4 regions of the Paenibacillus sp. FSL E2-0190 genome follow, and region 3 is predicted to be linked to each of the others. Evidence: riboswitches for the same ligand, from Rfam matches in the RefSeq annotation. Region 3 holds a riboswitch; each other region holds the start of a gene.
What was found. Region 3 has a riboswitch for thiamine pyrophosphate ahead of thiC (phosphomethylpyrimidine synthase ThiC). Riboswitches for the same ligand answer to the same signal wherever they lie in the genome.
Positions count from the first base shown of each region.

Region 1: it holds a riboswitch for thiamine pyrophosphate, as region 3 does, so the genes downstream of both, NST25_RS12680 (ABC transporter ATP-binding protein) here and thiC (phosphomethylpyrimidine synthase ThiC) in region 3, are expected to answer to the same signal.
Region 2: it holds a riboswitch for thiamine pyrophosphate, as region 3 does, so the genes downstream of both, NST25_RS02120 (ABC transporter substrate-binding protein) here and thiC (phosphomethylpyrimidine synthase ThiC) in region 3, are expected to answer to the same signal.
Region 4: it holds a riboswitch for thiamine pyrophosphate, as region 3 does, so the genes downstream of both, NST25_RS09480 (thiamine phosphate synthase) here and thiC (phosphomethylpyrimidine synthase ThiC) in region 3, are expected to answer to the same signal.

Region 1 is NZ_CP150306.1:2,941,306-2,949,144, forward strand. It holds gene NST25_RS12670 (ABC transporter substrate-binding protein) at 4-1,041, opposite strand; gene NST25_RS12675 (ABC transporter permease) at 1,038-1,814, opposite strand; gene NST25_RS12680 (ABC transporter ATP-binding protein) at 1,795-2,490, opposite strand; TPP riboswitch at 2,689-2,792, opposite strand; gene NST25_RS12685 (amino acid ABC transporter substrate-binding protein) at 3,015-3,851, shown strand; gene NST25_RS12690 (amino acid ABC transporter permease) at 3,905-4,573, shown strand; gene NST25_RS12695 (amino acid ABC transporter ATP-binding protein) at 4,587-5,339, shown strand; gene NST25_RS12700 (S-layer homology domain-containing protein) at 5,435-6,091, opposite strand; gene NST25_RS12705 (transcriptional repressor) at 6,410-6,889, shown strand; gene NST25_RS12710 (TIGR00266 family protein) at 6,963-7,643, opposite strand; gene NST25_RS12715 (hypothetical protein) at 7,806-7,839, shown strand, end outside.
Region 2 is NZ_CP150306.1:477,198-485,036, reverse strand. It holds gene NST25_RS02135 (pyridoxamine 5'-phosphate oxidase family protein) at 1-301, opposite strand, end outside; gene NST25_RS02130 (MFS transporter) at 462-1,682, shown strand; gene NST25_RS02125 (hypothetical protein) at 1,755-3,206, shown strand; TPP riboswitch at 3,365-3,475, shown strand; gene NST25_RS02120 (ABC transporter substrate-binding protein) at 3,637-4,686, shown strand; gene NST25_RS02115 (MTH1187 family thiamine-binding protein) at 4,765-5,058, shown strand; gene NST25_RS02110 (ABC transporter permease) at 5,055-5,816, shown strand; gene NST25_RS02105 (ABC transporter ATP-binding protein) at 5,851-6,684, shown strand; gene NST25_RS02100 (hypothetical protein) at 6,882-7,253, shown strand.
Region 3 is NZ_CP150306.1:6,279,186-6,287,024, reverse strand. It holds gene NST25_RS27550 (hypothetical protein) at 1-267, shown strand, start outside; gene NST25_RS27545 (hypothetical protein) at 298-822, shown strand; gene NST25_RS27540 (AraC family transcriptional regulator) at 878-1,711, opposite strand; gene NST25_RS27535 (beta-galactosidase) at 1,882-3,933, shown strand; TPP riboswitch at 4,005-4,113, shown strand; gene thiC (phosphomethylpyrimidine synthase ThiC) at 4,217-5,959, shown strand; gene NST25_RS27525 (phosphotransferase) at 6,045-7,031, shown strand; gene NST25_RS27520 (alpha-amylase family glycosyl hydrolase) at 7,285-7,839, shown strand, end outside.
Region 4 is NZ_CP150306.1:2,225,168-2,233,006, reverse strand. It holds gene thiH (2-iminoacetate synthase ThiH) at 1-594, opposite strand, end outside; gene NST25_RS09490 (thiazole synthase) at 628-1,395, opposite strand; gene thiS (sulfur carrier protein ThiS) at 1,451-1,654, opposite strand; gene NST25_RS09480 (thiamine phosphate synthase) at 1,693-2,295, opposite strand; TPP riboswitch at 2,412-2,513, opposite strand; gene NST25_RS09475 (SDR family oxidoreductase) at 2,601-3,473, opposite strand; gene NST25_RS09470 (GDSL-type esterase/lipase family protein) at 3,711-5,822, opposite strand; gene NST25_RS09465 (AraC family transcriptional regulator) at 6,071-6,955, shown strand; gene NST25_RS09460 (hypothetical protein) at 7,031-7,459, opposite strand; gene mdh (malate dehydrogenase) at 7,587-7,839, opposite strand, start outside.

The sequences.
Region 1 (7,839 bases), 3.3 Mb from region 3:
ACGTTACAGATTGATAAAAGCTTCCTGTGCTTTAATATCTTCTGGTAGAAGATCGTTGGTGGATAACCACAGCTGAACCTTTTCCCAAGATGTCGGGTCTTGATAACCAAAAGATTGATCGCCAGCATTCATCAGTGGCAGTAGAATCTCAAGACTTTTTTTCTCAATCTCCTTGTCGAGCGGTGAAGTTGCATCTTCATGTGCAACCAGTAAATCCAGGGCTTGTTCAGGATTCTGCTCCACAAATATCTGTCCTTTTGTTATGGCATTTAGAAATTTTTTGAAGTAGGCTTCAGAATTTTGCAATCCTTGTTCGCTGGCCACCAGCACAAGCTCATAATAGTCAGGTACTCCGTAATCCGTTGGATTAAGCGAGGTGACCGGATGTCCCTCTTTTTCAAGGATCAGTTGTTCATGGTTGATGAACCCGCCCATTATTGCGTCCACTTGTCCTGTAGAGATCGCAGGGATAAGGTCAAAACCTACGTCAATCAGCTTGGCGGATGAAGGATCGCCTCCATCACTCTGGATCATTGTCCGAATCATTGCTTCATAGAGCGGAATGGAGGAATAGCCGATTTGTTTTCCCACGAGCTCTTTGGGACTATGAATACTGCCTGCCTGAGGAACCATCAGATGATTCAGTGGATGCCGCACGATAGCTGCAATCGAACGTACAGGAATTTTCTCGCCGCGTGCCATAAGTACCTGAGGCTGATAGCTGAGCGCTAGATCAATTTGATTTGCTGCTACAAGCTTTAGGGCGTCATTGCTGTCCGCAGGCATTTTGATCTCGACATCCAAACCTTCCTCTTGGAAAAAACCTTGCTGTTGCGCAGCGTATAGAAAGGAATGAACGGCATTGGGATACCAATCAAGCATAATCGTCAGCTTGTGTGACTGTTTATTTTCGGAATTGGAGGAACCGGTTTGGGAGTTGTTATTTAGCTTGTCTGCCTTCCCGCAGCTGCTTAAGAGCAAAAGTGTGCATACTAGAAATACAGAAATAAGTCCTCGTTGTGGTGATTTTAAATGATTCATTGGTTAGATCCTCTTTTCTTTAAAAATAATTGTTCGAGTAAAGCTATCGCCAGAAAAAGCACAACACCAAGCGCGGACAGCAGAAATACAGCCGCGAACATTTCATCGCTCTGCATATTTCCGGCCATTCTGCGGCTGAAGTAACCGAGTCCTTTACTGCCGCCGAGCCATTCCCCGATAGTAGCTCCGATGACGCAGTATACAATGGACAGCTTTAAGCCAGAGAAAAAAGCAGGCAACGCCAGTGGAATTTGGGTTTTGACAAGCAGCTGCCAGCGGTTTGCACCAAATGTTAATAATAAGTCCTTGTAAGTCTGGCCACTTGTACGAAGTCCATCATATGTACTCACTACAACTGGAAAAAAAGCCGTCAAAAACACCACAGCCACTTTGCTCCACAGCGAATATCCGAACCACATAATAAAAATGGGCGATAGCGCAATTAATGGGACCGTCTGGCTAATGATAAGGAAGGGATAGATGGCCTTTTCTACGGGGCGAAACAGGAACATTCCAATACCCAGCAATACACCAAAAATCACAGAAAGGACAAAACCTACCAGTATCTCCTGCAAGGTCGCTAATAAATGCTGTCCAAATAATAATTGCCTGTGCTCGATCAATGCGATGCCAATAGATGAAGGTGCAGGGAGAATAAAGGCTGGAATCAAGTGAAGGCGAACAGCTGACTCCCAGATTACAAGAATGAGCAGTACCAGAAGAAGGAAGGGACCATAGTTGTCTAGATGTTTTTTAAAAGGTATAGGTTGCATGCAATCTTCGCTCCAACTCTGCCCGTAGTGCTATAAACCGGGGTTCATAGTTCATCTTATAATGTCTTGGTTTTGGTAGATCGACAATGATCTCCTGTAATTCGCTGTGCGTACCGCCAGATAATAAATAAATCCGGTCACTGAGCAATAGGGCTTCTTCCAGATCATGAGTGATGAGCATAATCGTCTGATTCAGTTCACCCCATAACTCCAACAGCCAACGGTGTATCTCACGTTTGGTCATGGCATCGAGAGCGCCAAAGGGCTCATCCAGCAGCATAAGACCACTTCCGCCTCCAGCCACTAAGGTGCGCAGAAATGCTACTCGCTGTTTCATACCTCCCGAAAGTTCATGGGGATAAGCCTTCTCTACATCTGTTAAGCCGAAGCGGGCCAACATTTCCCGAATCTGAGTGATCGTTTTCTGTTTACTAAATCTGGGCTTGATCTCCCAGGGCAAAAGGCAGTTGTCGAGCACTGTTCTCCAAGGCAGCAATAAATCCTGCTGAGGCATATAAGCGATCTGACCTAAACGACTAGCGGTTGAGGGGAGCGTAGGGAGTTTTATTTTTCCATGAGTAGGTTCGAGTAAACCGGCAACCGTTTTGAAAAATGTGCTTTTCCCGCATCCGCTAGCACCTACTACGGAGACGAATTCCCCTTGCCTGATATCCATGGATAGATTTGCGAATACAGGGGGTTGTTCAGTTTCCGGAAAAGAGTAGGTTAGGCCTTGAATAGATAAAATGGTCGTGATGATCTAACCTCCTAATATTTTTGTGGAGCGTCTAAACAAATAAAGACCCATCCATTTCCAGAGGAAATGAATGGGTCAAAAAGTTCATTCTGCATAATAACACTTAACATGCTTGATGAAAATTCTGCTCCACTTCCCTCCGCTGGTATGATCCAGATCAGGTTCCAAGGGTCCGGAGCTTGAAGCTCCGTCTCAGTCGGCCGACTCCCCTAGTGAAATAACAGGTCCATATTAATTTGTTTATAAATATACCATATCTTTCTGAGAAGTAAAGAGAGAAAGAAGTGAAGGATTAATCCAAGATTGGGTAAGATATAAGTAGAAATCTAGTTAATATTACAATTCCGATGTATATAATCGGAAAAAAGTATTGACGATCATGTGATGGCAGTGTACTATTCAATTTACCGGAAAAAAACCGGATAGAGAGAGGGGATTTAATAATGAAAAAATGGAGTTTAACTATTATATTGGCGTTAACCGTGGTCCTTGTAGCGGCTTGCGGCAATAATTCGAATACCAATACGGCTGCTGAACCAACAGCTGGAACGAATGGTGGAGCAGCATCTTCAGCGCAAAACAGTTTGGAGGCTGTGAAGGCCAGCGGCAAATTGCGGATAGGTACAGAAGGGACTTATGCACCTTTTACTTATCATGACACTGCGGGGAAATTGACGGGTTTTGACGTGGAAATTGCCGAAGAAGTAGCCAAACGTTTAGGTGTTGAAGCTGAATTTTTTGAAACTCAGTGGGATGGTATTTTTGCTGGGATGGATGCGAAACGGTTTGATGTCATTTTTAATGAAGTTTCCATTAACGAAGATCGCAAAGTGAAATATGATTTCTCTGAACCCTATATTGTATCCAAGGCAGTATTGATCGTGAGCGAAAACAATGAGGATATTAAGACCTTTGCTGATCTAAAGGGTAAAAAAGCAGGACAATCCCTGACTAGTAACTTATCCGACATCGCTCGTGAGAACGGTGCTGAAATCGTAGCTACGGACGGTTTCAATCAAGCGATGGATCTGCTGACTTCGGGACGTATTGATGCAACTGTGAATGATGGCTTGTCTTATCTGGATCTGAAAAAACAAAAACCAGATGCAAAAATTAAAGTGGTTGATGAGATTCCTGAAGGCTCACAAAGTGCTGCGGTATTCCTGAAAGGCAATGATGAGCTGGTGAATGCGGTCAGTGATGCGATTAAAGAGATGAAAAGTGATGGAACGTACTTGAAAATTTCCGAGAAATACTTTGGAGCTGACGTTTCAAAATAATACAAGGCTAGCAAGGCTAATTAAGCCTAGAAGCTAAAAAGGATGTCTGAATAATGGATGACCGCAAAATACAAATTTTCTTAGATACACTGCTACCCCTGCTTAAAGCCGGGGTGGCTTTTACCATTCCGTTGGCGCTACTTTCCTTTGTGCTTGGATTGATTTTGGCGATCCTAACCGCGTTGGCACGTCTTTCACCGTGGGTAATTCCGAAGCTAATCGCCCGTTTTTATGTATGGGTCATTCGGGGAACCCCGTTGTTAGTGCAGCTATTTATTATATTTTATGGTTTGCCGGCTGTTGGTATTGTACTCGACCCTTTCATTGCCGCCACCATTGGATTTACCCTTAGCGTAGGGGCTTATTCATCGGAAATCGTACGCGCTGCTATCCTGTCGATACATAAAGGCCAGTGGGAAGCTGCCTTCTCAGTCGGGATGACTCGTGGGCAGGCTCTGCGCCGCGTAATTCTGCCACAAGCTGCACGCGTTTCTGTACCGCCGTTATCCAATTCTTTTATTAGCTTGGTCAAAGATACATCGCTTGCAGCGATCATCACCTATACGGAGATGTTTAGAACTGCTCAGCAGGTAGCCTCTACCACTTATGAGCCTCTGTTGGTATACTCCGAAGCAGGATTGTTTTATTTAGTGTTCTGTTCTGTGCTGTCGGTGCTGCAAAATTACTTGGAGAAACGACTCGATCGTTACTCTGCGACCTAAAGGAGAGATACTTGTGATTGAAATCATTAATTTGCATAAATCCTTCGGCGCACTCCAAGTGTTAAAGGGTATTGATCTGAAAATGGAGCATGGAAAGGTACTTGTCATTATTGGGCCATCCGGCTCCGGAAAGACTACACTGCTGCGCTGTTTTAATCTGTTGGAAATCCCGGATCAAGGCAGCCTGTCACTTGGGGATATCACCATCAATTTTACAGATCATAAGAAAATTCCTCAGAATTCCGTATTAGCTCTTCGGCAGAAAACAGGGATGGTCTTTCAATCGTATAATTTATTTCCGCATATGACTGCGCTAGGCAATGTGATGGAGGGACAGGTAACTGTCTTGAAACGAACCAAGGAAGAAGCGCGTAAGCGGGGCCTTCAACTGCTGGCTAAGGTGGGTTTGGCTGATAAAGCTGATAACTATCCACATCAGCTGTCAGGAGGACAGCAGCAGAGAGTGGCCATCGCCCGGGCTATGGCAGTAGATCCAGAAGTGCTGTTGTTTGATGAGCCCACTTCGGCGCTCGATCCCGAGCTGGTAGGGGAAGTGCTTAAGGTCATCAAACAATTAGCAGCAGAAGGTATGACTATGGTGATTGTGACCCACGAGATGAAATTTGCCGCCGATGTAGCGGACCGGATCATTTTGATGGATGGTGGTCATATTTTAGAGCAAGGGACTCCGCAAGAAGTGCTGGAGCATCCGAAGAATCCCCGGGCTCTGCAATTTCTGAATAGACTGAATGGTGAAGAAGAGTAGAAAGACAATATACAAGAAAAAGCAGCTCGGGAATCATCCGGAGCTGCTTTTTCTTGTGTAGATTATTCAAATGAGAAGAGTAACTGAAATTTGGCTTATACTCCTGTTTTCAGGAACTCCAAAGCGTTGTAGAGCATAATCGCAGCTTCGGCACGGGTGAGTTCGCTTTTTGGATTAAACTTTCCGTTAGCGTCTAGAGTATTGATCTTGTATTTCAGGGAGCGCTGAATACTGCCTTGATATGCAGGGGTCAGTGACGCTTCATCAGCGATATCTACTGGAACGATATTGATCATCGGCAGATTACCTACGCCTTCGATCGCTTGCACTAGATAGTTAGTGAATTGCTCTTTGGTCATAATTAGGCTAGGATCAATGTCTTTTGGTAGCTTAACTTGATTGTAATAAGCATTGATAAAGGCTTCAGCGTACCAGGCTTTGTCTTTTACTTTTGTGAACAAGCCGCTGGCAACAGGAGCTTTGTTAAAGTCAATGGCTGCGAGGCTGAGCTGGAGACCGCCGGAGATAAACTGAATCCCTTGGGCTGTAGTTACCTTAGAGCCAGGGAGAAATTGAGATTCGCTGACACCTTTAATTAACCCTTGATTTTTTAAAGAAATGATTTTTTCTTTGCCGTTTATGTTATCAATATCCTTAAAGGTGTTCCCAGCTGCAAACATCTGACCACCCAAAGAAAAGGAGAAAATGGCTACGGTTGTGATCACTGCTAGTGTGCTTTTTTTCATGTTCATGTCTTTTCACCTCGTTGTATGGATAGGCTCCTTAGCCTTTGTCACTCCTTTAACGTTGTAAATTATGGAAAGGTTGCGGTCTAATCTGTATTATTTCACGAAAAAGTAGATTTTAATAGAAATATAGGCCAGATTGGGGTGTAGTACTTTGGATAAGTGGCATGAAATGATATAATGATGTCAGGCTCTTTTCATTCGTGGTTAATTTTGTTATGATTATATCGTAACGATTACTATTTATGGTTTGTCTTAACTGCATAAATAGGAGCGTCTCAGAGGGTACGGATGTTAAATCGTTCCGGGAAGGTAGGAGACCAAATGGATCAAATATCAAATATCAGTCAATTGTTTGCGGCGCAAAAATATAAATTAACGCCTCAGCGTGAAGCTATAGTGAACGTTCTGCTCGACAATGAGAAGGATCATTTAAGCGTAGAAGAAGTATATATGCTTGTTAAGAACAGCTATCCACATCTGGGCCTGGCAACGGTATACCGTACACTTGAGCTTTTATGTGAGCTACACATTGTAGAGAAGATGAACTTCGGAGACGGAGTTGCCCGTTACGATTTGCGCGGGAACGATCATTCGCATATGCATCATCATTTGATATGCAGCGTATGCGGTCGGTTGGAGGAAATTAAGGACGACTGGCTTGTGGAGCTGGAGAGAAGAGTGGAACGTGAATATGGCTTTAACGTCACGGATCACCGCCTTGATTTCAAGGGTACTTATGGAACATGTAAACGTACTGGCTGCAAAAAAGCAAAAGCAGAAGCAGATAAAGCAGTCTCGTAAGATTGCTTTCTAACCTAAAGACACAGGCTTTCTCTAAGCCTGTGTCTTTTTTGATTACTGCGTTCTAGGAAGTCTAGCTTCGAGTAGGTACAAAGGATTTGATCCACGTTCCGAAACTGCCAGGGTTACGGCTCTGAACGAGAATTACACCTTCTCCACGGAAGCGGCAGACAAGTGCTTCACCACTGGTTATGCTGTTAAGCCAGCCAGAGGCTGCCTTTTCCACCTTGTAGTCCATATAGTCTGGCCATGCTACGAGGTGTCCGTTATCGATAATCATTTCTTCACCAGGTCCTAAATTTATTGCATGGATAGCACCGAAGGAAGACAGGAACACCGTTCCTCTGCCACTGATTTCTACAATGAAGAAGCCTTCACCGGAGAAGAGCCCTCTGGTTAAATTCTGCATTTTGGTATTTACTTGAATGCCTTCAGTTCCGGCGAGAAATCCGTCTTTTTGAACTAACAGTTTATACGATCCGTCTAATTCTATCGCCTGAATATCGCCGAGTGAGCCAGGTGACAGCAATACCTCACTTTGACCACGGGTCGCTCTAAGTTCTTGAAAGAAGAATTTCTCACCGCTCAGCATTCTCCCGAGACCGCGCATTAAACCACCATCCACGGTTCCTTTTAATTCTACGTTAGGTGACATCGCGACCATTGCGCCCATTTCAGCCTTTACGCTTTCACCGGGATTTAGTTGGACCTTTAACATAGCAAAAGCACCTTCATACAAAACCTGGTAATTCATCCTTTAAACCTCCGCATCTATTTAGATAAGATAGAATACTAGCTTTGCTCTAAGTGTAACGGAATTCTTGCTTCGCTCATAGTCTGGAATATGTTAAAATGAAGTTGTCTTATAGATGTAAGATCAATAATCATTCACCCATGAATAGGAGAGTGGTGTCACATGGCACGAACCAAGACACAAAAAGCCTTGCGTA
Region 2 (7,839 bases), 1.2 Mb from region 3:
TATTCCATACCTTGGAGCGCAAGCCTTCATCCTTAGAGACGGTAGCAGTTGCTTCAATCTCCAGCACATCTTTGCTTCCGCCTGCCTCATAGCCAAGCAGTACAAAAGCATTCGGATTATCGGATAACTCCTCCACTTTATGAGTTTTGCGATTTGTAGCCAAATAAATTCTCAAACCCTCATGGAAAATGGCCATATAACGTACTTTCGGCTTATTTCCTTCTTCGATCGTACCAAAGGAACCGAACTTGTTGTCATCCAATGCCTTAATAATGAGTTGCTCCAGTTGTTTGTTATCCATTACGTAAATCTCTCCCTTCAAGCATGTAAACAAAAGTTTATATATCCAAGCTCACCGTTTGGATTTATCATAACAATGGTGCTTATTATAATGTACCCTTCAGGTTCACATTGAATCCGACCTTACCTCATAAACTACTTCAAGATAAGGAGCTTACTTCGTGAAAAAACTGATTTGGATCGGCTGTCTTTCCTACTTCGTTATCGGTCTGGCACATGTTGTGCTGGGATCTATTCTGCCCGTTCTACTGCAACATTATGATCAAAATTATAGTGCTGGCGGTGAATTAATCTTTAGTCAATTCGCTGGTTTTTTAGCAGGTGTGTTGGTCTCTCCCCTGCTTAATCGCCGCTTCGGAAAACGTGGAGGCATCCTCATTGCCACCAGTCTTCTACTAGTTGCAGAAATTGCCTACGCCTTTCTACCGCCTTGGGGCTGGATGTATGTTATCGCTGTTGCCGCAGGTTTTGGTTTCGGGATGATCGAAGCTGTTATCGGCACCATTATTATTGGTGCTGTAACCGAAGGAACTGCTATTGCAATGAGCCGGCTTGAAGTGCTATTCGGGATAGGCGCACTCGTGATGCCGCTTATCGCCAGTCCGCTCATTGCTGCCGGAGCGTGGAGATTGGCCTTTCTAATCGTCGCTGCCTTCTCCTTAATTTCTCTTATCCTCTGGACAAGAGGGCATTTCGGTAATCTACAACGAATGCTGGATGAACGCGCCTCTGTCCAAGGAGCAGACAATTCGCAATCCTCAAGCTCACGTTCTAACAAAAAATTTCCGTATAAAGGTAAGCAATGGATTCTGTTAGGGATCTTCATCGTTTTCTTTTTTCTTTATGTAGGCACAGAGATGAGTTTAGTCAACTTTATGCCGGCTATCTTTATTGCCAAGCTAGGGATGACGGAGTCTGCCGCAGCACTGACAGTCACTTTCTTTTGGCTGGCGATGTCTACAGGAAGATTGTTTGCGGGTGTAATTGCCGAAAAAATATCTTATCGCGTGTACATTCTCAGCAGCTGTTTACTAACCTTGTTACTGCTGACACTCTTTCCGTTCACTGACAATCGAATGGCTGCTTTCATTGTAATTCTGCTGCTGGGGCTGTTTATGTCCGGTATTTTCTCCATTGCTTTAGTCTACTCCAGCAAAATGCTGCCTGGCACCGAAGAGTCAACACCCAGCATTATGATTGCTTCCGGAGGTGTTGGCGGTGCTTTGCTACCTCTGTTTATGGGCTGGTCTATGGACCATTTAGAAGTGGCACAAACAGCCGGATTACTGGCCGCTTTTGCCGCCTTCTTGTTTCTGCTAAGCATTGCCGCATGGAGGTTCCAGTCCATGCAAGCGTTGAAAGGAAAGAGTTCCCGTATTTAGAACAGTATCAACGTTATCCTTTTAGGGTAATGTGATCTATAAGCATATTCTGAGCACAAGGATGGACGATGAATGAATGAGTCTTCAACTGAGCCTTTGTTACATACTGCGCTCATGCAGTTTATATTTCCCTTTTCTATAAAAAAGGGCGATTCTAAGCAGCTTATCCAGCAATTACAGGACGACGGCTTCACACGTTTTTTTCTGGATAATAAAGAGCTTGAAGCTGCCTATTACGGAGATGGCTACTGTGTTTCCCATGAACGAATGGAGCGCACCTATTTACCGTTTGCTGCACATGTCCTTTTTCCACGCAGGAAGGATGCCGACTCGTTTCGCCGTTTTTCCAGAGTAAATAATCTCGACTGCATTCTGGAGATTCCGCAGCAATCTATATTTTTCAAAATTCTCTCGACGGATATATTCATATGTCCTTTTCAGCTTGGATTCGTGACGATACGTGTCCAGCTGGAGGGGGATTCAATTCCCTTTAGTATTGCCCTAGAATTCGCGGATCGTTTCCGTGCGCTAGAGAATACCTTCATACAGGATGATTACACTTATATTCATTGCGGGGAACAGACCTATGAGATGGTAGAGGATTTTGTCTTCCGAAATTTGGTGGATGGACTGGAGCCATATCTGGATCAATCGGATATCAATGGGGCTTATTTCGAGACCCTTCCTTTTTTCGTAGATGAAAGAATGCAGGTGCAAGCTTTTTACGGCTTTCAGAATGAAGAAAGCTCTGATGAGATTAGTGTAAATCTACGCTATCGCGCCTCACAGCTTGATGGAATTAATCTGAACGGAAAGCCCTATGCCAGTGCCAGCGATCCAGCGTATATTGCAAACTATTGTCATGAGCATTCCTATAATCGCTGGGGTCCAGACACATATTATATGATGAATGAGCAAACCTTTTGCTGCATGACCCGCGCTGAACAGGAGATTGCTGTTAGTCTAGCCAACCAGATGTACGGGCAATATTATTACGGATTTTTACTCAATATTTTCCACAAAATCGTTCTGCTAAAGCTCGCCAATATGCACTCCCGACTTCGGATTAATCATGATTATGAGGAAATAGACAATCTAATCTACTCCATCAATAAGTTCTCGGCAAAGTTCTACTTCTTGGAGTTGATTTCCCAGTCGCAGGGCCGGGAGATATTTCTTCAGCTGCGTAAAGTATACGGAAACGACGCTTTGTTCGAGGAAGTGAAAGAAACCTTAAATGACCTGTTTCAGTATCAGGATAAGTTTCAGTCCAAGCGACGGGATAATCTGCTGATGATTCTTACTGTATTTACGGTAGTAAGCGGGATTTACGGCATGAATCAGGTCATTGACGATCTGGATGGAAAGATTCAATGGAGTAAAATGATTGGTTATTCTCCCTTTGAATTTCTTGCCCTCTTCGTGATCATGAGCGGGATTCTGATCAGCGTTGTCCTCACGCTAGGGGCGCTGGTTAGTGAGCTTAAACGGCGTCACCGCAAGAAATATAAAGATCTAGACTAGCAAAAAAGAAACTACTTGATTGGAAAAATTCAGGAGTGCACTACTAGACATTCCGAGTACAGCCGTCTATAATACACCGTATGCGAGAAATATAAGATATAAAGTATGGGTACAAAACTTATGCTTACTTATATTGCACATAGAAATACCCGTTAACTTCATAGAACCAGGGGTGCTGGAATTGGCCGGCTGAGATTGTATCCCACAAGATACTGACCCTTATACCTGATCTGGATAATGCCAGCGTAGGAATCGCCAATTGGTTCTGGTCCCTGTGACCTTAACTAACCTTGCGCCAAGCCAGCGTCCCGATCACTCGGGGCGCTTTTTTTGTAAGATCACTAAAAGATGTAGAAAAACGTACATACTACACTTTACGGTTCATGTTGTGAAGACGGGATTCTTGTAACCTTAAAGGAGAGAAGAAGACATGCACCTTAAAAAAGCACTTACGTTGTGCCTCACCTGTGTACTCATTCTTGCCATTGCCGGATGCGGCAGCAACAATGGGAATACAGCCGGAAACAAAGCAAATGCTACTGATCCAACTGCTGCGGCTGGGACGGATGCTCCAAAAGAGCTCACCAAAGTTAAAGTCGCACTCGACTGGACACCGAACACGAATCATACCGGTCTATACGTAGCTAAGGATCTTGGTTACTACGCTGAAGAAGGTCTGGACGTCGAGATCGTTCAGCCAGGCGCAGCGGGTTCTGATACTATGGTTACTTCTGGCGAAGCCGCATTTGGCATCAGCGCCCAAGAAGGATTAACACTAGCCCGTCTACAAGGCGTGCCCCTTGTCTCGATAGCAGCTATTATTCAGCATAATACGTCGGGATTCGCTGCTCCAGTAGATCGCAATATTAAATCACCAAAGGATTTCGAAGGTAAAACCTACGGAGGCTGGGGCTCACCGGCCGAAGAAGCAGCCATGAAAGCTATCATGGATCCTGAAGGTGGCGATGTGAAAAAGGTGAAGCTGATCAGTATCGGTGAAGCTGATTATTTTACCGCCGTCAAACGTGACATTGATTTCGCCTGGATTTTCTACGCTTGGACTGGTGTTGAGGCTGAGTTGCGTGGCGAGCCATTGGATATGCTGTACTTAAAGGATTATGCGCCGCAGCTCGATTATTACACGCCTGTGCTGACGACGAGTGAGAAGCAAATTGCAGATCATCCTGATCTGGTGAAGGCCTTCATGAAAGCCACATCAAAAGGTTATCAATATGCCATAGATCATCCGGAAGAGGCTGCCGGTATGTTATCGAAGGCCGTTCCTGACCTGGACGCCGACCTTGTCCTAGCTAGCCAAAAATGGCTTAGCCCAAAATACAAGGACGATGCTGCCCGCTGGGGCGAGCAAAAAACCGAGGTCTGGCAGAATTATGGCGACTGGATGTACGATCTGAAGTTGCTGGATAAACCGCTGGATGCTGCTAGTGCATTCAGTAATGATTTTTTACCGGCGGAGTAAACAACAATTGTAATGAATTACTTCGTTATCAAAGTTGGCTTTTTAAACTTACCTTATAAAATGAGAGGATTGATTATTGTGGCTAACACCCTACTAAGCATTCAAGTAATTCCAAAAACTCCGAACAATGAGGATTCCATCCCATACGTAGATAAAGCGATTGAGGTCATTCAGAAATCCGGTGTTAAACATCAAGTGAATCCACTGGAAACCACAATGGAAGGTGAGCTTAGCGAGCTGCTGGAGGTTGTGCGTCAGATGCAGGAGGCGTTGATCGAAGCAGGCAGTCCAAGCGTAATTTCGCAGATCAAAATCGCTCATAATCCTAACGGAATCAGCATGGATAAATTGACGGAGAAATATCGGCCGTGAGATCGACATGGAAGCTAATATGGCCGCCCCTTGTGGCGGTCGTCTTCTTTTTAACCGTATGGCAGCTATCTGTATCTGTATTTCATATTGAATCCTGGATTCTGCCGAGTCCTGCTGATATTGCCCGTGAATCCACCAGTAACGCTTCTGGTCTTTGGGCTCATACGATGGCTACGCTGCGGCTCACTTTAATTGGTTTTCCCATTGGTACGGGGGTAGGCCTGATCGTTGCTTTGCTTTTGCATCTTTTGCCTTGGGCTAGACGGGCTTTTTATCCACTTATTATTCTGAGTCAAAATGTTCCCTCCATCGCGCTCGGACCCCTGCTCATTATCTGGTTCGGCTTTGGTCTTTTGCCCAAAATCGTGCTGATTACACTAGTATGTTTCTTCCCGGTAGCTGTCGCTGCGATGGGCGGTCTGGCCCAAAGTGATCAGGTCATGATGAATTATATGAAAATGGCTGGCGCAAGCAAGTGGCAAATCTTCACCAAGCTGGAGCTGCCCTCTTCTATCCCGGCACTATTTTCCGGCGTAAAAATATCTGCTACTTATGCGGTTATGGGCGCCGTGGTCGCTGAATGGATTGGTGCGGATAAAGGTATTGGCTATTATATGCTTCTGCAGAAATCCGCATATCGTACGGATCGGATGTTTGTTGCTATTGTTATTATTGTACTTTTAAGTCTTGTACTCTTTGCTATTATTGCATTGCTGGAAAAATGGCTGGTTCGCTGGAAGCCGCGCCGTAACTCATAGAAAGGAAGATGCCTGTATGTCTCAAGCGACGCAAATGCAACACAGAACAACAGAAGTCATAAGCTCTCCTGAAGCTCATACCGTGGCACCCGCCCTTGAAGTGAGCGGCATCTCCAAATCTTTTTCCCATCGTCGCCGTGAGACGAAAGTTCTGAATAATGTCTCTCTCAAGGTAGAGCAACAAGAGTTCGTTTCGATCGTTGGTCCTTCCGGCTGCGGAAAAAGCACCTTATTCCATATGATTGGCGGCCTTGTGAAACCCGATGCAGGCACGATCCGCATGAACGGTAAGGTCGTTACAGGTCAACGCGGTGAAATTAGTTATATGCCGCAGCAGCCTGCGCTTTTTCCTTGGCGTACAATTGAGGATAATGTGCTGCTTGCTGGGGAGATCAAAGGTGCACTGCGGGATGGAGCCCGCGAGGAAGCGCGCCAGTGGCTTACCAAGGTTGGGTTAAGCGGGTTCGAACATGCTTATCCGCATATGCTGTCTGGCGGGATGCAGCAGCGTGCAGCTTTTCTCAGAGCATTGCTCGCTCCCCAGGAGCTAATGTTGCTGGATGAACCTTTCAGCGCACTCGATGCACTAACTCGCAGTGAAATGCAGCGCTGGCTGCTTGAGCTGTGGGAAGAGAATCGCCGCTCTGTGCTGTTCATTACTCACAACATCGAAGAAGCGTTGTTGCTCTCTAATCGTATCTATGTATTTTCCGGCCGCCCCGGCTCCATTCTGCATACAGTCGATGTGCCGTTTCCGCGGCCACGCCGTGATGAGATTACGGACTCTCCCGAATTCCTTAAGCTCAAACGCCAGTTGTCACAGTGGATGCGAGAGGAACAAGCTAAAAATAGGCAGCCGCTAGCTTAATCGCTAAAAACTGTAAACTGATATCGCTGGTATAGCGGTGTCAGTTTTTTATTTTGCAGCGATAAACTCCTGCCCTATTTATAATTGACGCGGATGTATCTGCTCAATTAAACAAATTTCACTCATCATAGTAGGGATCACATTAAATGTGTGGCGAAAACCGACTCCCTGTTGGTAATGGATAGTAACCGGGCGGGTTGGGGACATTCTACGGGATTTATACCGGTGATTTGCTGCTTTGGGCCGGATTCGGCTCAGTCTACGGGATTTATACCGGTGATTTGCTGCTTTGGGCCGGATTCGGCTCAGTCTACGGGATTTATACCGTTGATTTGCTGCTTCGGGCCGGACTCGGCTCATTCTGCGGGATTTATACCGTTGATTTGCTGCTTCAGGCCGGATTCGGCTCATTCTGCGGGATTTATACCGTTGATTTGCTTCGTCGGGCCGGATTCGGCTCAGTCTACGGGATTTATACCGTTGATTCACTTCGTCGGGCCGGATTTGGCTCATTCTACGGGATTTATACCGTTGATTTGATTCGTCGGGCTGTATTGCACCCGATCTAGGGCATTTTTGCCCTTGTTTTGCCACTTCGGGCTGAAATGCAACGATTCAAGGGCATTTTTGCCTTTCTTTTGCCTCTTCGGGCTGTATTGCACCGATTCTAGGGCATTTTTGCCTTTCTTTTGCCACTTCGGGTTGAATTGCACCCGATCTAGGGCATTTTTGCCTTTCTTTTGCCCCTTAGGGCTGTATTGCGCCCGATCTAGGGCATTTTTGCCTTTCTTTTGCCTCTTCGGGCGGAATTCCAGTGACTCAGGGGCATTTTTGCCCTTATTGTTCCTCTTTAGCTTTTAGTTTGAATTAAATACGAGACTATGGCATCAACCAGAATCGGTGTTGTTTATTATTATTAATTTGTTTAAAGGTCACAGCTATAGTCGCACTTACATCCTACTCACCACTCTTACACATACTCCCACTACTCACTTTTGCTCCCATTCCTTACCTCAATCCCACTACTTACTCTTACTCTTACTCTTACTCTTACTCTTACTCTTACTCTACTCCTACTCCTACTCCTACTCCTACTCCTACTCCTACTCCTACTCCTACTCCTACTCCTACTCCTACTCCTACTCCTTACCTCAA
Region 3 (7,839 bases):
CCAATCAATTATATAGGCAAGGAAATAACTACAAGTAAGTTCATCGTTAAAAACCACCCCTTAGATAATGAGAAGGATAATACAAAAAAACAAACCCTGATTTTTCTGCTAGAAGCAGACGATGAAGTGATAGGAGGCTATAGTTTTCCTGATTTCGCTGAATTACATATGGGCTGGGTTTATACCATTGATGGGAATACACTCGAAGAATTGACCGGAGAAGCTTTCCCGAAATGGTCTAAGGAGTGGAATTTAAGATATAAATAATGGCTGGGGAGTATTTATAAAGGAGCAGATATGAAAAAACTAATCCTAGTACTTGTAGCTGTGGTTATTATTTCGAATGCGATATGGAGTTATTTATATTTCAATAAAGAGGTCGAAACAAATTTAAACACTGGTGTTCAAGTATATACGCTTAAGGGTACAGGGGATACATGGGATGTTTTAGATTACAAAGTAATAATTTCATCTAACAAAATTTTACGAGGACACGGGAAGTTAGTGTTCAAGGGAGACCCAAGCGCTTTAGTGAATAGTAGCTATTATAAGTATGAAGTCAATGAAAAAAACAATAATAATAAGGATGAAACAGTTCTTGTAAATGAAGCTAGGTCAACGGATGGACCCGTTTCAATATTAAGTAACACTGATATCGGGTCTATAACTGGTCCATATTTATATGACGAATTAAATAAAAATAGACAAAATTATGAAAATACCACTTTATCTATTACATGGAATGATAATGAAGGGGAGCTTCATTCCGAAACAATAAGTCTAGATATTGAGAGTGAAATTTCTCTTAAGGATGATCTTTAAGGGTGATAAATCCAAGAGACTAAGATTGAATCTCTACGGACTGAAGGAAGATCCTCTACGCCCCAAAAGCCTGCCGGTACTTCACAGGAGACATGCCTTCAAACCTTCTGAACACTTTAATGAAATAGCTGGACTGGGCAAAACCGGACTGAGTAGCAACCTGAGCAATGGAGAGTCCTGTGGAAACTAGTAAAAGCTTGGCTTTAGCCAGCCGACAATCGGTTAAATAACGGTTAGGTGTTTTACCCATAACCACCCGGAACAGCCTTAGAAAATGATAGCTGCTGTACCCGGTCAATCTTGCCATCGATTCCAGAGACCAAGGGCTGGCACATTCGACATGAATGATATCTGCAGCACTGCGGATGGACTGCCTAACCTCGTGCGGTACTGAGCCGTGAAGCGGCTCGGAGTTCTGCAGCAATTTTACTAGAAGCTCATACAGCAGAGCAGATAGTCTTGGCTCGCTACGGGTCACGTAGGAAGCGCTTAGTATATACATTTCCTCGAATAGTTCGTCCAGCTTAGCATCCAAATCAAAAGTGAACAGGTATGCACGAGACTGGTCCACTTCTTCTAATAAGGGAAGGACAATTTCAGTGTTAAAATGAACCCAGCGGACATCCCAAGGCTCGCCTGGGTCAGAGCCGTATTGCTGATAAGCCCCTTTAGGGTACAGAAAACCTCGTCCTCTACTCATCGGAATACGTTCGCCCTCATGGAATACATAACCCTCCCCACCAAAGATCAAATGCAGGTTATAGCTCCCCAGAAACCCTTCGCTTCTTCTCTCTGTATGTTGTGGAAAGTGAGTGTAATGTCCCAAAAATTCAGGATAACAGACATATTTCGAAAAAGCCGGTGTCGGCAAATACCATTGTTTCTTCATGTTTGGCAGCACCCATTTCTGTAGCGCAACAGAGCGCAAGTTGGATTAAGGCAATGAACGCAAGATTATTATATGATAGCAATATTTTGTTATATAAGACCTCTTATTATTGATACTACAATAGAATTATAAAATATTGAAAGCATATTTTTAATACTTTGGAGGTAATGATGAAGAAACCTGTCGCAACTGAAAAATTCGAGCTTGGCGTTTGTTATTATCCGGAGCACTGGCCAGAAAACATGTGGGAGGACGATTATCGCCGGATGCGTGAACTCGGCTTTACGATCATTCGGATGGGGGAGTTTGCTTGGTCTATTTTTGAACCGGCAGAAGGGCAGTTTCAGTTCGGGCTCTTTGATCGGGCGATTGATCTAGCACATAAATATGGTCTTCAGGTTGTACTTGGTACTCCGACGGCGACGCCTCCAGCTTGGTTGACTGATAAGTATCCCGAAGTTTTAAATGTAACCTACGAAGGTGTTACACTTCAGCATGGCATGCGCCGTCATTATAATTACAGCAGTCCTAAATACCGGGAACTGTGTGCACGTATTGCAGAACAAATGGCTGAACATTACGGCAATCATCCGGGTGTAGTTGGCTGGCAAATTGATAATGAGCTCAACTGTGAGATCAGTGAATTTTATTCGGAGAGTGACCATAAGGCTTTCCGGGAATGGCTACAGCAGAAATATGTTACACTTGAGCATTTGAACGAGGCCTGGGGAGCTGTTTTTTGGAATCAAAGCTATAGTGACTGGTCTCAGGTCTATCTTCCACGTCCGACTCCAGTACCTAAGCAACCCAATCCTCATCAGGCATTGGATGAAAAACGGTTTATTTCGGACAATACAATTTCTTTTGCCAAAAACCAAGCGGATATCATCCGTAAACTTGCCCCTAAGCAGTGGGTAACCACGAACGGTCTGTTCGGGCATCTCGATAGCCATGAAATGACGGATGAACTGTTGGATTTCTTCAGCTATGATTCCTATCCTCAGTTCTCTACTATTTTTTATGACCCGAATGAGCGGAATCCGCTGAATGATAGAGGCTGGGGACTGTCGTTATCTGTTGTTCGTTCGATATCCCCGAATTTCTGCATTATGGAGCAGCAGTCAGGCCCGGGTGGCTGGGTGAACCGGATGGATATGCCTTCTCCAAAGCCCGGGCAGATGCGGTTATGGACTTATCAGTCGATCGCTCATGGAGCAGATATGGTGTTATATTTCCGCTGGCGGACAGCTACGATGGGCAATGAAATTTATTGGCATGGAATCAATGACTATCATAATCAGCCTAACCGGAGAGTGCGGGAAGCGGGGCAGATCGGTCAGGAGCTGGCAGCAGCAGGTCATGCGTTTGTCGGTACTCGTAATCAGGCTAACATTGCTATTGTACGTGATTATGACAATGAGTGGGATGGAGAATACGATGTTTGGCATGGCCCGTTTATGTGGAAGAGCAATAAGGAGTGGTACAAGGCGCTTCAGCGGAAGCATATCCCGAATGACGTACTCTATTTACGCAAAAAAACAACGCTGGAGGAGCTTGCAAGGTACGACGTGCTTATCTATCCTCACCCAGCGATTATGACAGATGAGACAGCAGCACTGCTGGATGAATATGTTCAGCAAGGCGGCAAACTGATCTTCGGCTGTAGAACTGGCTATAAGGATGAGCGCGGTCAATGTTATATGCGTCCTTTCCCAGGTGCTGCTAAGGATCTATGCGGGATCACAGTTGAAGAATTCACAATGGTTAAGGGCAGTCGTCAGCCAACAACAATTAGCTGGTCGGGCGTGACCGAAGTCGTTACAGGAGCAGATGACTTTAATGATATTCTCAAAATAGAGGAAGCTTCGGTTGAAGTGATGGCGGTTTACGCCTCTGATTATTATGCGGGAAAACCGGCGGTAACTAAAAATCGTCGCGGCAAGGGTGAGGTTTGGTATTACGGAGCCGTATTTAATGAACAGGCAGCGGCTGAGATCATAAATTTAATTGATCTACAATCGCCAGCAGATTGGCTGGAGCTCCCAGAAGAGGTAGAGCTGCAAGTCCGTACCGGAGCTTCTTCCAGTTATGCTTTTTTGCTTAATTATAGTGAGACTCCTGTCACGATCCATCTTCGTGAGACCAAAACAGATTTACTGAGCGGCACAACATTGTCGGGCGAGGTGCTTCTGGAAGGATTTGGGGTATTGGTGTTAAACTAACGTATACATTGATCTCACATTTGAGTAGATTTGGATAATTCTCTCTTTTCGGTTATACTTTGAAGTAGCAATTATATAGTCACGGGAGCTTGGTGGGACCAGGCTGAGAGGATAGTTATAACTATCGACCGTCAAACCTGATCTGGATAATGCCAGCGGAGGAAATGGAGCTCTATTTCTATTTGTCTACTCTAAGGCCGCATCTTATACAGATGTGGCCTTTTCTATGTGTGGGGAGTAGACCGTCTCCGCTTGATCAAATCACCTTATAGGAGGAATTGAGATGACAAGCGAATTGAACAACGATCCAATCAATCTATCAGCTTTTCCAGCAAGTCAAAAAGTGTATGTAAAGGGTTCACGGTCTGATATTCAGGTGCCTATGCGGGAGATCTCACTTAGTCCAACTGCGGGCATAGACGGCGAAGAGGAGAATGCCCCAATTCATGTTTATGACACAAGCGGGGCTTACACGGATGCTAATATTCATACTGATATTCGTCAGGGGTTAGAGCCCAATCGTCTAAGCTGGATTGAGGAACGAGGGGATGCAGAAGCGTACGAAGGAAGAACCGTGAAGCCTGAAGATAACGGGAATGCAACAGGAAAAGCTGTGGCGGAAGTGTTTCCAGCGCTCCATAGAAAACCTTTGCGAGCGAAAAAGGGGCGTAATGTCTCTCAAATGCATTATGCACGCAAAGGGATTATTACTTCGGAAATGGAATACGTTGCGATTCGTGAGAATGTGGCACCGGAATTTGTAAGAGATGAAGTAGCCCGCGGCCGCGCCATCATCCCAGCGAATATCAATCATCCAGAGAGTGAACCAATGATTATTGGACGCAATTTTTTAGTGAAGATCAATGCCAATATAGGAAATTCCGCAGTATCCTCATCCATAGAGGAAGAGGTAGAGAAGATGAGATGGGCCACCCGCTGGGGTGCAGATAATATAATGGATCTCTCAACAGGTAAAAACATTCATACGACACGCGAGTGGATCATCCGTAATTCTCCTGTTCCTATTGGAACGGTGCCTATCTATCAAGCGTTGGAAAAAGTGAATGGGAAAGCGGAAGATTTAACGTGGGAAGTATACCGTGATACGCTCATTGAGCAAGCGGAGCAAGGGGTTGATTATTTTACCATTCATGCGGGGGTTCTGCTTCGTTATATCCCGTTGACTGCACAACGTATGACAGGCATTGTTTCAAGAGGTGGCTCCATCATGGCGGCATGGTGTCTTGCGCATCATCAAGAGAACTTTTTATATACACATTTTGAAGAGATATGTGAAATCATGAAGCTGTACGATGTTTCTTTTTCCCTAGGCGATGGATTACGTCCGGGTTCGATTGCTGATGCGAATGATGAAGCACAATTTGCCGAGTTAGAGACGTTAGGTGAATTAACAGCTATAGCTTGGAGTCATGATGTACAGGTGATGGTAGAGGGTCCAGGACATGTGCCGATGCACTTGATTAAAGAGAATATGGATAAGCAACTTGAAACTTGTAACGAAGCCCCTTTTTATACATTAGGTCCACTGACTACAGATATTGCGCCTGGTTATGATCATATTACCTCTGCTATAGGTGCAGCGATGATTGGTTGGTTCGGTACAGCAATGTTGTGTTACGTAACTCCGAAGGAGCATCTTGGCCTGCCTAATAAGGAAGATGTACGTGTAGGGGTCATTACTTATAAAATAGCGGCTCATGCCGCAGATTTGGCGAAAGGGCATAAAGGAGCACAAGATCGGGATAATGCTCTTTCGAAAGCCCGTTTTGAATTTCGTTGGCGTGATCAATTTCATTTATCGTTAGATCCTGAGCGAGCGCTAGAATATCATGATGAGACATTGCCTGCGGAAGGCGCTAAAACAGCTCATTTTTGTTCCATGTGCGGGCCGAAATTTTGCAGTATGAAGATCTCTCATAATATCCGGAATACGACGAGAATTGAATCAGGAATGCAAGAGAAGGCGCAAGAGTTTCTCCAAGGCGGGAGCCTCATTTATAGATAACTTTTTCTGCTAAAAAGAAATATCTAAAAGAAGTCGTCATTGGCGGCTTCTTCTTTTATACTTTGAATAGATAGGAGTTGATGAAATGGAAGCGATTCGTTCAGAGGAAGCCATTTTAGAGGATTTAAGTAATAGTTTCTATCATTTTTTTGGATTGAAAGTCCTTCATGCTACCCCAATAAAACGTGGCTGGTTAAATCTTAAGTGGAAAATCACAACGGAATCAGGACCATTTCTACTTAAACAATACAACAAAAAAAGATATAAATTGTATAACCCAGAAGAACTGAGCTTCGCCTTTTCTCAACAGAAAAGATTGTATCTACAGGGACTCCCATGTCCCGAATTGTTGGCTTATAACCATAAAGTTTTACTGGAATCAGATATGGGAGAGACGTTTATGGTTATGGAATATTGTGAAGGGCGTGTCATAGAGCCGGGCAAAATTAACATCCTTCAAATGTTTGATTTGGGTCGTGCCACAGGTAAAATGCATCGTTTATTAAATGATGGGACCCTTAGTTTGAAAAGAACCCCACAATTTATTCCCCAAAGCCCTGAGGAACGTTTAGAACATTGGAATGTACTCCTACAACAATCAAAGGAAATGGGCAAAACTTCACTCATCACTGACCTAGAGATACAACTGAGAGCGACTGAAGAAATAGATCCGGAAATATTCGAAGGACTTGTAGCTGGATGGGCACATCGTGATTTATGGGTTGATAATCTTTTATTTCAAGATAGCCAATTGTCTGCAATTCTAGATTTTGATCGGTTCAAATATGATTATCCGCAGCTTGATGTAGCGCGAGCAGTGATGTCATGTGCTTTAGATGAAGATTTAGATGGAGCACTAGCTTCAGCATTTATTGACGGATATCGTGAGGAACGAACGGTGGAGCAGGGGTATTTAACAAAATCATTGCAGTTGTTGTGGTATATGGAAAGCCCGTGGTGGATTAATGCCGCGATGGACAAACATAGTGTACCTCCAAAACGTTTTGCAAAAGAAATGAATTGGCTGGCTAAGAACCTGAACAATTTACCTGCTATCTTAGGGAACTTATAGTGAAAACGATTGAATTATAGCCTAAAAGATGCATTGACCAGCAAAAGTTTGGCGCCTATAATCTTAACAAGGAAAATTCATCAGATATTGAACCGTTTGTAAACGCATACAATGAGTTTTTTCCTTATTATTCATTGAAGGAGGAGATTAAAACTATTAAGTATTTCTTTTTTTCTCATTTTTGCAAACGTTTGCACATCACGATGGGCTTAAAATCGTAAGCTGCACTTAAAATTATGAGGAGGTTATTTACTTGGTATCCAAACAATCCAGGCGTTATATTTCGTGGTTAATTATTTTTTCACTCATTTTTAGTTTATTTGGTTTATCGGGTGGAGCATCGGCCAGCAATACGGATCATACAGTCACCTATACCAATCCTACAGCGGCAGCTGTGACCTTACATTGGACTACGAATAACTGGGCTAATACTACGGACACGGTGATGACCAAAAATGGAACCACGTTCATCGCCAACCTCAATGTTCAGGAAGGCGCCACCCTAATTTATTGTTATCACATCACGGCTCCAACGGATAGTTGGGACAATAACGGCGGGAAGAACTGGACGGTTGTTATTCCGGTCGCCGGGAAATACGAAGCAGAGAGTGCATCCCTGTCTGGTGGTGCAAAAGTAAATACGAATCACACCGGATATTCGGGCACTGGTTTTGTTGATGGATATACAACTACAGGAGCAGCCACCACTTTTAACGTCCAGGCTTCCGCAGCAGGGTCCTATAATGCCACGCTTCACTATGCTAATGCATCCGGCAGTGCTAAAAAAGTGTCCATTTATGTCAATGGA
Region 4 (7,839 bases), 3.0 Mb from region 3:
TTTAGGCCCTTTAACATGCAGCTTTCTGTAAGTCTCCTGGTGGTACACCTCTTGGTATAGTGTTAATCCATCCACCCCTGCTTGAAGAAGCTCTTTATATTCTGCAGTTGATAGAGGATTTATCTCAATACTGACAGAGGAAAAAAATTCCCTAAGTACATCTACACAATCCTTAATATATGAGACAGGATTCTCCCGGCGCGATTCACCAGTCAAAATGAGGATATGCCGCAGACCTGTAGCTGCAATCTTCTCAGCCTCCCTGCGAACCTCCTCCAAGGACAGCTTTTTACGCGGAAAATCATAAATGGAGCTGAAGCTGCAGTAGGTACAATGATTCACACAAAAATCCGCAAGATACATCGGTGTGAACAGCTGCATCGAATAACCAAAATGTGCACGGGTCAGTCGCTGTGCAGCCAACGCCATCTCCTCTAGCAGCGGCGTTGCTGCCGGAGAGAGCAATGCCAGCAAATCATTTTCGTTCAGCTTGTCTTTTCCAAGCGCCCGCCTAACGTCATCCTCCCGGAACTCCTTCCACAGCTGCTCATAAGGATACTGCTCCAAGCGGGCCAGTGTGTCAAAAAAGCTCATGCTAATCTTCCCTCCTTTCGTGACCTATCAAATTCAGTTCAAAAATCCAGTCAACGGTGACGAAGCAAAAGCAACTTCTTCTACAGGACCGAGTCCTGCCAAATAAGCTTTGCGGCCAGCGGATATCGCCTCGCGGAACGCTTCCGCCATGACGAGCGGATTACGTGCCGTTGCAATAGCCGTATTAAGCAGAACAGCAGCGGCCCCCATCTCCATTGCTTCCGCCGCTTCCGAGGGCTTGCCAATCCCGGCGTCTACAATAATCGGCAAATTCACTTCTTCAATAAGAATACGCACAAGCTCCTTAGTGCGCAGGCCGCGATTCGTCCCGATCGGCGCACCAAGCGGCATCACAGCAGCAGCACCGGCATCTCTCAGACGTAAAGCAGCCGAAAGGTCCGGACTCATATATGGCAATACTACAAAACCCTCCGCTGCTAAAATCTCTGTAGCTCGTATGGTCTCCAGATTATCTGGAAGCAGGTATTTCTGATCATTGATCACTTCGATCTTGACCCAGTTCCCCAGTCCCGCAGCTCTTGCTAATCTTGCAATACGGACTGCCTCTTCCGCTGTACGCGCTCCTGAGGTATTAGGCAGAAGAGTCATGTGGCCGGGAATGTGGTTCATGATATTTTCTGCTCCACCTTGCGGGTCCACTCGGCGAAGCGCTACAGTAATCACCTGAGAACCAGAGCTTGCGATCACTTCGGGGATCAACGTATTCCGGCTATATTTTCCGGTTCCGATAAATAATCTACTGGTTAATTCGATACCGCCAATATGTAACGGGTCATGCATGAAATTACCTCCCTTTGGTTCTTATAAATTTCTCAAAATTCTATACCGCTCCATCTCAACCCCCACCAACAAAGTGCACCAGTTCCAAACGATCATCCTCGCTCAGAGCAGTACTTTCATAATTCTCCTTACTGACAATTTCTCCATTCAGCTCAATGATCATCAGACGACCTGACCACTCAGGAAGACTGATCAAATCAGCTATAGTTTGAATACCACCAGAACACTCTGCGGATTTCCCGTTAATCAACAGCTTCATTCTGAATCACCCCCTTCGCCCGTGCTGTTACCTCCAGGCTATGAATGAACCGCCTTATGAATAGCTTTGGCGGCCTCATAAGGATCATCCGCTCCGCAAATACCGGACATCACAGCAACTCCTGCCGCACCTTTCCTGATGATCTGCGCCGCATTAGCGGGGCTAATTCCGCCAATCGCAATTACAGGAATAGAGCTGGTCTTCACCGTTTCTGCAAGCAGCTCTAACCCACGTGCGGGCAGCCCTAACTTGCTATCCGAGGGAAATACATGACCAAACAAGCAATAATCAGCTCCCTGCTCTGAGGCATTCGCCGCTTCTTCCGGAGAATGAACCGATCTCCCCAGCCGAAGCTGAGGTGCAATTCGCCGGGCTGTACCCGGACTCAGACTGTGCCAGGCCAACTGAACCCCCGCGGCACCAGCTGCCAAGGCTACATCTATTCGGTCGTTGATTATCAGTTTGGTAGCGGGCATACCGGCAGCCAACAGCTCCTGTGCCGCAGCGAGTAGTTCGTGTGCAGGACATTGCTTATCTCTCAGGTGAATATAATCGACCCATATCTGCACCGTGACAGCTAGTTCAACAAAATGTCTCAGTTGCAGCTTGCCGTCTGATATTAGATGGATCTCAGCTTGCAATATCACGATCTCCTCTCTCACTTCCCTATAGGTCAGTAAAAAACAAAAAAACTGCCTCCCGTAAGGAAGGCAGTCAGAATCTGTATATAGACGGCACTATAAATAGCCCGATAACAGAAATTCGTCCTCCACTTCCCTACGCTGGTCTTAACCAGATCAGGTTCAAAGGGTCCGGAAATCCATTCCGTCTCAGCCAATCGGCACCCCTAGTGACATAAATATACAATTTTAAAATGCTAACGTGGTTTATAGTAACATATTTTTTTATTGAAATACACCCATTTATTCACATTAGCTGTACTGATCTAACCGTTTACTACCTCGCCACCATTTACATGAATAACCTGTCCAGTCACATAACTGGAATCGTCAGAGGCCAGATATACATAGGCTGGTGCCAGCTCTTCTGGTTGTCCAGGCCGTTTCATAGGCTGTGTACCTCCAAACTCGCTAACCTGTTTTGCATCAAAGGTAGAGGGAATCAGCGGTGTCCAGATTGGACCTGGTGCAACACCGTTTACCCGTATGCCCTTCTCTGCCAGATTCGTGGACAAGGATCGTGTGAAGCTAAGAATAGCTCCTTTAGTTGATGAATAGTCCAGCAGCTGCGGGCTTCCGCGATAAGCGGTAATTGAAGTTGTATTTATAATGGTAGATCCTGCTTTTAAATGAGGCATAGCTGCTTTTGTTAAATAGAACATCGCAAATATATTCGTACGGAAAGTACGCTCAAGCTGCTCGGAAGTAATATCCTCGATCTTAGCTTGCGGATGTTGCTCTGCCGCGTTATTGATGAGAATATCAAGCTTTCCTAAGCCCTCCACCGTCTGTTTAATAAGATCCTTACAGAATTTCTCGTCACCGATATCACCTGGAATTAGGATACATTTGCGGCCTTCCTGCTCGACCTGACGTTTAGTTTCCTCTGCATCTGAGTGTTCATTAAGATATGAAATGACCACATCAGCGCCTTCTTTAGCAAAAAGCACAGCAACTGCACGCCCAATTCCGCTGTCTCCACCGGTAATTAATGCCGCCTTGTCTTGCAGTTTACCTGCTGCTTTATAATTTGCCGGCTCGTATTTGGGCAGCGGCGTCATTTCACTCTCAATCCCTGGCTGATGATGCTGCTCCTGTGGGGGTAAGGTTTTTGTAGCTTGTTTATTGTTGCCTGACATCTTCCCTATCTCCTCTCGTTAAGCAAATTGATAGTTAACTGATCGTCTTAGGATGGCACAACTATGCACGTTTATACGCTGGGTTTGTCATTTTCTTAAATTGCTTTACGAATCTTACTTACCACAATGAAAGTAGAAATAAACAACCGTGAGAGATACACTGCTGTAAGTGGAGAGGAATTCACTGCATACAAATAGACACAGCATCGCTGCTGTGCCTTGAATTGTTCACCCTGACTATTTTAGAGAAGAAACATGATTTTCTGCATTCACTTCATGTTCCAGCACCCACATAAAGTACAGAGCTTTGGCCGCTTTCTCCCGGGTCACTATAGCTTTAGGTTCTAGTTCTGTCCCATTGACCATTTCGCCTCTGGCAATCCCCACTTCAGATCTAATGAGTCCTAATTCATATGCACTTTTCACTTTTGAAATTAAATAAGGAGAAATGTCCGCTGTATCAACAAGCTGCGTCCAGGATACAAGAGGATAGTACATCGCACCTCTAGCTCCTGGCTCCAGATTCGAATCATAGCCAGGATCTCCTGGCACTACTGCTATGCCGTTATAATCAGTCATGTACTTAGGTTTATTAGCAAACTTTATTTGGTAAACGTCATAGAGAATAGCACCCATCGTTTCACGTGACAGCTTACCTTTCGGATAATAGGCAAGATCTGATCTTTCCACTTTCATTAACTTAGAAATACTGCGTGTGAATTCAGCAACTGTCATCACCGTATCCGGATTAAAATTTCCTTGACGGTCTTTGCCCATTACTCCCAGCTGGATTAATTTCTCAATTTGATTACGGTAATAAGCAGCTTCCCCAGTCGTCGTATCATTCGTTATTTCCGGAAAAATCTTACCCCAGTTCCCTGTTAGTGCCGCATGCTTAACGTTCCCTTTAAGGTAAGCAGTAATGGAGGCAGCAGTAGAATCGCCAGTAGCACCTTTCTCTACAAGCTCCGTAACAATCATCCGCGAAAATTGTTTGGAGAGCGCTTCTTTAAAATGAGTCCCATCGACTTTCTTTGAAGGATGCCCGTTAGCGTAACTTCCGTCATTTGTTTTGCCTGGCGTTTCTCCGGCTTCAATTGACATGAAGAGGGATGTTATTGCTTCTACACCGATCTCGTTATAATATTTCAGACTTTCCGAGTTAAGGTCAATAAGTGTAACTCCAGATTCATCTGCGACCCGTTTAAGAATATCTACAAACTTTCTTGATTTAAAAGAATTTTCATAGATATATCCCGGACTTGCATTCCCTTTAATTCTGGACATTGGGGTTACCAGTACTGGTATCATACCCCGGGCTTGAATCGCAGGGAGATAGACTGCTTTAAGGTAATTTTCATACATTGCTTCTGTCGAACCTCTGCCGTAACGTCTGAACTCATCTGCGCTCTCATCATTGTGTCCGAATTGAATAAACACATAATCCCCAATGCTGCCATTCAGTAAAATGTCGTTCAGTCGACCTTCTGTATAGGCATTTTTAAACGAGCGTCCCCCCATGGAATAGTTAGTTACACTCAATTTATGTTGATTAAACATACTGCCAATAATCTGGCCCCAACCACTCATTGGTGCTTCGTCGAAGGTGTAGGACTTGACCGTAGAATCTCCAAGTATAAATAAATTCGGAAGAGCTCCAACTGCTCTATGCTGAGGCAAAATCGGTTCCAGTATGATCTCCTCAATCCCCACAGCTGTGTTCACTTTGTTCGGTTCGATCTCAATATCTATATGGTCACGGCCGTTTACATACGTATAAGTCCACTCTTTCCCTTTGGCTACAGCCGTATGCTTGACGGGTACAAGCTTTGCAGCGTCCCAATGTCCACTTTTCAACAAGCGGCTGGTCTGCATTCCGGATACTGACACGATCCCATCCTCTGCGTCAGAAGTCGTTTTTACATATACGTTGTAGGTTCCAGGGGGAGCATCCATTCGAAACGCCATTCCGTAGTTGTTATAATTATCTTTCTCAGATTTAGGTTCAGCAAAAAAAATAGGTTCTGTGATGAAAAAACCTGTTCCATCGGATGTAATTGAGTCGGTGTGCACTTCTCTGGCGGGTAAAGCGTTGGTCTCTTGAACAAAACCATAACCTAAAGATGAGTCATACAATTGTGCACCGCGATTAGGATCATACCTAACGGATTGATATCCTGTTTTAACTTGGTTTGTAAAATTGAACTTGTATACGCTTGCAATTTGGGTTGGAGGTTGCCACTCTGCCCCATCTTTTATAAAGGCTGCCTCTGTTGTACCGTGAGTAAGAGTCAATGAAGCCATTAGTAAAGAAGATAAGATTAGTATATTCCTACACAACTTTCCCACTTCATTACACTTCCTTCCGTTTCTCGAAATACTTCCCTAGGTTCCTCCATTATCCCTGTTCTCTAAAGTGATTCAAATGATGATTTCATTCTTTTTTTTGACCTTTTGTAAAGAAAACTATGGAATGATCAACGGCTCGCACTGCAAAACGGTCATATGTATAGGTATCCTTGATATAATTAAGAACATCCCTATTGATCCTAAGGAGGAGAACTCCTATCGCTTACAAAGTCAGCTTTCCGAACATTATGAGTACACTGCAGCTGATCGGTGTTCATTATCGTGTAGCAGAACCTGGGTGGGCATACCCTGATCATCATCACAAAATCTTCGAACTATTGTATTGCTACGACGGCAACTCCCATCAATATGTAGAAGGAAGTTCCATTGCCTTTGGTAAAGGAGATTGGTTAATTATTCCACCTGGCTTACGTCATTATGTAGTTAATTCTGGCCTGAGCAACTATATCTACCTCTCCTTTCATTTCGATATTGACGATTTAAAGTTTCGTGATTGGTTTCAGTCTCAAGCTGTACAGAAATGGAATAACCAGCAAATGCAGCATTCGGGATTAAATCACCAACTGGAACATTTGGATGAATTTATTAAGAACAATATTCTCGCCACGACGGCCTCCACTGGATTTCCCGAGGAAATTGAAGAAATGATTCTTGTAAAAGAAAGGCTTCGTTTGCAAGCGATCATCCTGATGATTTTGACTGAACTCATTGATGTACAGCTCTCGAATTCGGAGAATTCCAACGCAGCGCGACAAGCAAACTCTTTGTACGAGGTGGAAACTGCTCATCAGATCGAAAAATATATTGCAGCCAATATTCATTTGCCGGAGCTCACGGTTAATTTGATTACTGAGCAGCTTTGCTTAAGTCGGGTGCAGTGCCATAAGTTGTTTACAAAGGTATATAAGATATCTCCTAGGCAGTACATAACTAATCTAAGATTAAAGAAGTCAAAACATTTGCTGCTTCATACCGATTTAAAAATACAGATGATTTCTGAACAACTCGGGTTTGCTTCCCAGAGCCACTTCAGCCGACAATTCAAACGATGGACGGGTGTTTCTCCGTTAAATTACCGGCCGAAGTCTTATACGGATCCTATCAGGGATTAACGGAATGAAGATAAATTACCGGAACATACGAAAAACCCGCTCTCCATTACGGAGGCGGGTATAATTCGCTGTAAATTAAACTATGTCGTTAAACACCATAAAGAATACCATCAATAGCAATGACACCGTAAGTAGTGCACTAAGTGTGCGCAATTTGCCAGTCTCTGCGCTAACGTCGCGGTTCTCACGAATTCCAGCTGCTGCAAGACGCAAAGGCTTGCTCATAATACCGCCAAGCGCAAACATCGCTAGCAGTAACACAACAACAATAATCATCCACGCTACTGAATAATCACCTTTGGTCATCATGTAACCGCCTGTAAGGAGTTGGATCACCAATCCATACTGCGCAAAACGATTAAATCCGGTTACTGCACTTAACGTTCCTTCTTTAGCCCCAGACGACAGTTTCTCTGCACGTCCTAGGATGAAGGGTAGCACAAGGTAGAAGCCAAGTGCCAAGGTTCCGATCATATGTAAGAAAAACAAAACGTTCCAATCCATAACATATCTCCTCCGATTTAACTGTGATAATAGTTACATTTAATTATACCCATTATTGCTTAAGAAGAAAAGGAAACCCCCATTTTAAGTGAACAAAATGGGGGTTTCTTCATACCTCTGTCACAATCTATACAGTTAGCACAGCTGTTACGCTACGCACGGATTCAGCAGACTTATCTAAAGCCGCTTTTTCCTCAGCTGTAAGCTCCAGTTCAAAAATTTTCTCGATACCATTGGCACCAAGTAACGCCGGAACACCCATGAACAGGTTATCGTAGCCATATTCTCCTTCGAGCAAAGCGATAACCGGAATGATCCGTTTTTTGTCCTTCAAGATAGCTTCCGCCATCTGAACTAAAGAAGCCGCTGGTGCATAATAA